2 regions of the Veillonella sp. T34266-5 genome follow, and region 1 is predicted to be linked to the other one. Evidence: a T-box and tRNA genes for the amino acid it is inferred to sense, from the RefSeq annotation. Region 1 holds a T-box; the other holds one or more tRNA genes.
The links. A T-box is a leader RNA that pairs with one kind of tRNA and senses whether it is charged. The one in region 1 lies ahead of thrS (threonine--tRNA ligase), so its partner is inferred to be a tRNA-Thr.
Positions count from the first base shown of each region.

Region 2: it has a tRNA-Thr gene. The T-box ahead of thrS (threonine--tRNA ligase) is inferred to sense a tRNA for this amino acid. The anticodon was not compared.

Region 1 is NZ_PPCZ01000024.1:167,066-170,699, forward strand. Features, by position in the region: gene thrS (threonine--tRNA ligase) at 1-1,845, opposite strand, end outside; T-box leader at 1,920-2,149, opposite strand; gene VIHSUH07_RS08810 (hypothetical protein) at 2,501-3,493, opposite strand; gene VIHSUH07_RS08815 (DUF4911 domain-containing protein) at 3,540-3,634, opposite strand, start outside.
Region 2 is NZ_PPCZ01000011.1:119,438-123,071, reverse strand. Features, by position in the region: gene alr (alanine racemase) at 1-481, shown strand, start outside; gene VIHSUH07_RS04810 (hypothetical protein) at 821-1,309, opposite strand; tRNA gene VIHSUH07_RS04805 (tRNA-Thr) at 1,710-1,785, opposite strand; gene VIHSUH07_RS04800 (PepSY domain-containing protein) at 1,835-2,404, opposite strand; gene fliB (flagellin lysine-N-methylase) at 2,577-3,494, shown strand; gene VIHSUH07_RS04790 (hypothetical protein) at 3,570-3,634, opposite strand, start outside.

The sequences.
Region 1 (3,634 bases):
TTCGTCGCCACCGTGTTTACGTACGTTAACGGAATTCTCTTCCATTTCTTTATCACCAACAACGAGCATGTAAGGAACTTTTTCCATTTGTGCTTGGCGAATTTTGTAACCAATTTTTTCGCTGCGGTCGTCTACTTCTACGCGAACGTAGTCATGGCGCATTTGTTTTGCCAATTGGTTAGCGTATTCCACGTGTTTTTCGGAGATAGGTAATACTTTCACTTGAACAGGCGCCATCCAAGTTGGGAATGCACCAGCATAGTGTTCAGTCAAGATACCGATAAAACGTTCCATGGAACCGAAGCATGCACGGTGAATCATGATAGTACGATGTTTTTGACCATCTTCACCAATGTATTCTACGTTAAAGCGTTCAGGCAAGTTCATATCCAATTGGATAGTACCACATTGCCATGTACGGCCCAAGGAATCTTCGATATGGTAATCGAGTTTAGGACCATAGAACGCGCCGTCGCCAGGATTGATAACATAATCAATGCCTTTTGCTTCGATAGCGTTACGCAATGCTTCTGTAGCTGCTTCCCAAATTGCATCATCACCCATTGCATTGTCTGGTTTAGTAGACAATTCAACATGGTATTTCAAACCAAATTGGCTATAGATACGGTCGAACAATTCGATAACTTTCATTAATTCGGATTGCATTTGTTCAGGCAACATAAATACGTGCGCATCGTCTTGTGTGAAAGCACGAACGCGGAACAAGCCGTGTAATGCGCCGGACAATTCATGACGGTGAACTAGGCCAAGTTCTGCATAACGAAGTGGCAAGTCACGGTAGGAATGCATTTCGTTTTGGTAAACCAAGATACCGCCTGGGCAGTTCATAGGTTTAATTGCATATTCTTCGTCATCAATGATTGTAGTATACATATTTTCACGGTAATGATCCCAGTGACCAGATGTTTCCCACAATTGTTTATTCAAGATGATTGGTGTGCGGATTTCATCATATTCGAAATCATGATGTACTTCGCGCCAGAAGTTTTCCAATTCGTTGCGAAGAGCCATACCTTTTGGCAAGAAGAATGGGAAGCCAGGACCTTCTTCTTTGATAACGAACAAACCAAGTTCTTTACCGAGTTTACGATGGTCGCGTTTAGCCGCTTCTTCAAGCATATGAAGGTATGCATCAAGTTCTTCTTTCTTTTCAAATGCTGTACCGTAAATACGTTGTAACATTTTGTTCTTTTCATCGCCACGCCAGTATGCACCTGCAATGCTTTGTAATTTGAAAGCTTTCACCTTACCAGTAGATGCAACGTGAGGGCCTGCACAAAGGTCAACAAAATCGCCTTGTGCATAGCAAGAAATCACAGCATCTTCAGGAAGGTCTTCGATCAATTCTACCTTGTAATCTTCGTTTTTAGATTTGAAGAACTCGATAGCTTCTTGACGAGACATTACAGATTTAGTGATAGGCAAGTTTTCTTTTACAATACGGCTCATTTCCTTTTCGATTTTAGTCAAATCTTCAGGAGTCAAAGTATGTTCCATATCGATATCGTAGTAGAAACCTTTATCGATAGCAGGACCGATAGCCAATTTTGCTTCTGGCCATAAGCGTTTAACTGCTTGTGCCATAACATGAGAAGCTGTGTGACGTAAAGTATGTTTACCGCCATCTTCTTCAAATGTTAAGAAAGCTACTTCAGAACCATCTACGAGTTCTTCGCGAAGGTCTGTTAATTCACCGTTTACGTTAGCAGCTAATACTTTTTTAGCCAAACTATTAGACAATTTTTTTACTGCTTCCCCAAGAGTAGTGCCAGCAGCGTATTCCTTTGCACTACCATCAGGTAAAATGATTTTTACATCTGCCATTTTAATTTCCTCCAATTTATTATCTAGGATAGACTGGATTTTTGTAATAAAAAAAGACCCCCTATCCCTACAAAACAAGGGACGAAGATCATTCGCGGTTCCACCCTAGTTAATTCACCGCATCACAAGGATACAGTTCATTCACTTCATTAAGCCCGATAACGGTGGCGGCCGTATTTGCCTACTTAGGTTCGACAAATCAGTTTAAAGGGGGTAACTCAAATATATGTGTAAGGCATTTCCAGCATCTGCCTCTCTCTGGTACACAGGGATATGAGAATCATGTCCTTTGCATCACTTTTACTAAGATATCTTATCATAGGTCCTAAAAAATTTCAACTATATAAGTACCTCCTAAAAAATAGAACAGGCCTGTTCTATTCCTAAAGACACGCATACACATCTCTCTAAAAATTAGTACAGGCCTGTTCTATTTCTAAAGATACGCATACACATCTTCCTAAAATTAGTACAGGCCTGTTCTATTTCTAAAGACACGCATACACATCTTCCTAAAATTAGTACAGGCCTGTTCTATTCCTAAAGGCACGCATACACATCTTCCTAAAATTAGTACAGGCCTGTTCTATTTCTAAAGATACGAATACACATCTTTCCAAAATTAGTACAGGCCTGTAGTATTTCCAAGAACTATCTATTTACGTTCAAAGTGCGCAGATAGCATGGATCCAATTACTTTTTCAATTTTAGAGTTTGTAATGTCTGGACCCTTGAATAGGATCAACATTACGTCATCGGAATTGTCTTGTTTAGATACCATCAAGACGCCGCTACCACGAGCACCATTATCGTCGTAATCTTTTGCAACAATAATCATGTTGAGGTAATGGTCTTTCATGTATGTATATACTTTGCTTTGTTTAGCAGAATTGCCGATGCTGCTCGCCATTCCCATAGCACGGTTAAATACGATAGCATTCGCATTATGCGGGTTGTTGCGAAGTTGTTGTTTTTCTTCATCGTTCAATGGCAATAGGTTAACCATCATGGATTCGCCCATGCGGCCACGAAGCATAGCTGGCATTGTTTCACGAACATCTGCAGGAATGTCGTTACTAGGATTGAGTTTTAAATCCTTAGGCACGGTCATGTACAATGTACCCTTGCTGTTTTGGCCTTGTACGGTTTTACTATTGTCGATAGCGCCCATTGTGAAAGTATCTTTAATGATTTCCATTTGCACGCCCAATGGTTTTTCCGGTACACCACGGCTAGCTACTTGAATATCGCCAGATTTAGTTTTCTTAATAGTTTCCACAGACCAAGTTGCACCTGGTTTGCCTTCATCGCTAGGAGATGTCAACGCAGCAGGCACTTCTTTGGCACCTGTAAATACATAGGTTTGTGCTGGCACAATTGTATCAGGAGCACCGGACTTATTGAATACGGCACCATATAATACATTTGGTACAACAGTAGAACCAATTTTCAAATTATTGTTTTCTTGGCTTTCAACATCAAAGTTAATATTGCCAGCAAATGTTACATCTGGATTATGGTTAATCACAACAACCGTACCTGGTTGAGGAATCATGACAGGACCATTTGGCGCTGCAAAAGCAGCGGTTGCCATAGAGGCACCAAGTGCTGTTAAGACTAATGCGCGTTTTAATACATTAAATTTCATTATTATTCTCCTACATTTGGATAATTCTCTAATCGATGTTATTGAACTATATTTCTAAGGTAACCTCTGGCAAGCCCGATAGGATTTCGATAGCTAGACTGCGCGTATCCGGTGTACACCGCACCATGCAGCGCCCCGACT
Region 2 (3,634 bases), on a different contig from region 1:
GGATAGTCTATTCACAGATGCACGACCAGGTATCATCCAATACGGCATCATGCCATCTCTCGATGTACCAAACCGATTAGGCCTCAAACCAGTCCTATCCCTCCACAGTGAAGTCGTACACGTGCAACATCTCGAAGCAGGCGAAGGCATTGGTTATGGTTCTACCTATATTACTCCAGAGCCTATGACAATCGCTACTATTCCTATAGGCTACGCCGACGGTTATCCACGCAGCCTATCCAATCGTGGTACCGTCCTCATCCAAGGTACCCGTTGCCCTGTAGTAGGACGTATTTGTATGGACCAATTCATGGTGGCTGTACCTGATACGATTACGGTTAAACCAGGCGACAAGGTTGTACTATTGGGTTCTCAAGGTCATGAAAGCATCTCTGCCCTTGAAATTGCAGCCCTCGCCTCCACCATTCCTTATGAAATCTTCTGTGGCTTCTCTGATCGCGTGCCACGACAATACATATAAAATAAAGAGGATGGCACCAGTGATTTCAATGTCATCCACAAAAGCAAAAGCACCACCGAGCATTCGGTGGTGCTTTTATTCTCCTATACCATACACATATGGATTGTGTGTGTTGTGTGTGTATTGTGTGTTGTGAGAGAGATATTTTATATACATCATGTATATACTTATGAATTGGGAGGGAACCCTTCATAAGGAGGCCCTAAGGCGACAGACGGCATAGGAGAGAGTCAATGTTTGTCTGATCCACCAAAGGGCCCGCATCGGGGTGCACTGGGAGATGTATGCACCCCAAGGCGCCGATGGGATGGCGCGATGTATGTGTATTGGTATAGTAGATTATTTATGAGCTTTATCTGCTTTTTCAGCCTTTACAGCTGGAGCAGATTGAGCTTTTTTGTTGGATTTTACGACCTTAGTTGTTTTATGGTCTTTTTTATCCGCTTTTATAACCTTTGTTGTTTTTGCATCCTTTTTATCTGCTTTTGCAACTGCAGGAGTTGTATCAGCATCCATGGACGCAGCTGCAGGATTAGCCGCAGCAGGAACTACGACAGGTTGTGCAGTTTCATTTACTGCAGGTTTCGCAGCAGGACCTGCCATAGCTACTGGTACAGTATTAACAACTGGGGCTGTTGTAGCAGGAGTAACTGCTTGTACAGGTGTTGTTGCTTCTTGTTTTACTACTGGTGCAGTTTGTACTGCTTCTTTAACGACCGGCACAGGTTGTACTTGTGGGGCTTCTGCTGCATAAGCAACTACGCTAGTGCCTAATACACCAGCTACTGCCAATGCAAGGCTAGTTCTTACGATAGATTTCTTCATCATGTCCTCCTAAGTTTCAAATAGTTAATCGCATATAGGTTATATTACTTAACCTAGCTACAATCACATCTGTTTACCACCTAGGCCTATGGCGGCTAACTGAAACCATCTTAGCCACCGCGTATGAGATGTAAATTAAGATATCTGAACTGCCCAATTTATTGCATGAAATATATATGAATTTTTGGCTAAATTTCTATAGAGTTTTTACAAATGCGATTCATGAATCATCAATTCATATTATGGCTGATAATTTCTATGAAAGCCCATACTATATAACATAACGCAAGCTATCAAATATCAATTTTTTCAATATAATACAAAGCTAGATAATTCATGAGTAAATTTTTAGAAAAAACTCCGCACATACAAAAAAGCCACAAGGCGTTAACCTTGTGGCCATTGGAGCTGATAATAGGATTCGAACCTACGACCTACTCATTACGAATGAGCCGCTCTACCAACTGAGCTATACCAGCATGTGTATAGTAACATCCTACTCCTATTGCAGTAAGATGTCAAATACACCTATTTTACGCCTTTTACAGATACAAGTTCACCTGTGAAAGCGTCTACATGCACTTCAATTTCTTGATGATTAGCGGCACCAAATTCTACATCGTATACAAAACGACCTTTTTCATTTTTTACAGACCAGCTATTAAGGCTAGTTGCTTGGCCTTTTGTTTGAGCAAAGGCAAAGTTTACAACTGCGTCTGGCGTTAAAATACGAGTAGGATCAAAGGCCTTTTTCTCTAAACCAACCTTGTATGCGCCTTCTTTTGTTTCACCAATTTGATTTGTATTGTAGTTATATTTCAACTCATACTTACCTGTTGAATCAAAGCCTTCAACTTCATATTTAATTTGACCATCTTCGCCATCAAATGCAATTTCTGTAATCGCTGCTTTTGGATGTTGTTGAATGAAAGCATTGAGCAATGTATTGGCGCCTACAATGGCTGCATGATTAGCATCAACAACTGCTACTGTCGGTTGTACCGGTACAATACTAGCCGCATCAACAACTGGTGCATTTACCCCAAATGCCGCTGCTAGTGCCAATGCAATACCGCCTTTTACGAACATAGATTTCATAAGTTCCTCCTACATAAATAGTATTAGTAAATATTCCATATACTACTATTATACACAATAATTAGGGCTTTCACGAACAAAATCATAATCTAAAATAACACCCACGAATAGATAGCATATGTTACAATTTAATTAGTAAAACAGTAATTAATAATATATACAAGTGAGTACTATGATTTCTTTATATCCAACCTTTTACCATACATTTCAATGCAAAGCCGATCAATGTCATCATACATGTTGTCAAAAGTGGACTATCGATGTAGATGAGGAGACGGCTAAATTATATCAAACACTGCCTACACCATTAGGTGAAGACCTGCGGAAATTTATGACCGTCGATGACGAAGGCTATTATTTCATGTTTAGCGACAAACAGCCCACCTGTCCGTTACTACGGGAAGATGGATTGTGCCGCGTAGTCTTAGAACTAGGCGAAGATAGTTTATGCGATACCTGTCATATGCATCCACGGTTCTATAAATATATCGAGGACCTCGAGCTCTGTGGCGTCGGTCTATCCTGCGAAGAATCGGTAGAAAAGTTACTAGCTACCGAAGGCGATCAATTGCTATTCACCATCGAAGATGATGACGGCGAATTTACTGCTGAAGACCGTCCCGTACTCGAAAATATCTTTGACCTCTTAGCATTAGGTATTAATCCTGCTATTTGTCAGTTTACACTCAATCATTCTATCCACTACTGCCAAGAGTTAGTTACTATATATAAGAAAACGGAGCCTATCGATGAGGAATGGACAAAACAACTAGCCCATTTAGAGGCCATTCTGTCATCGACAGAGGCATCAACTACGATGGACTTACTTAAGGCCGACACCATCGATGTATCCGCACTCAACAAAGTGTATCAATACATCTTATACCGCCAAATTGATATGCTTGCAGAATTCTCGTTAGAAAGCCTTGTGCGATACGCCTTTGACGCCACAGTATTTATCGCATTGCTAACACATCAATTCGGAAATCTGCCAGAACAAATCAGACGATGGTCTGAACAAATCGAATACGATGAAGATAACGTAGCATTCTTATTTAATGAATATGAAAACAAGAACCATGACAAATAAAAATTATCGGGCAAATCCTGCGTAGTTGCTATATAACGATGAAAAGACACATTCCCAAAAACGGAATGTGTCTTTTTAAAATAGTAGTATGCCTAAAAATTTTATGCCTACCCAGATGATGTACGCACCGCATATAACGA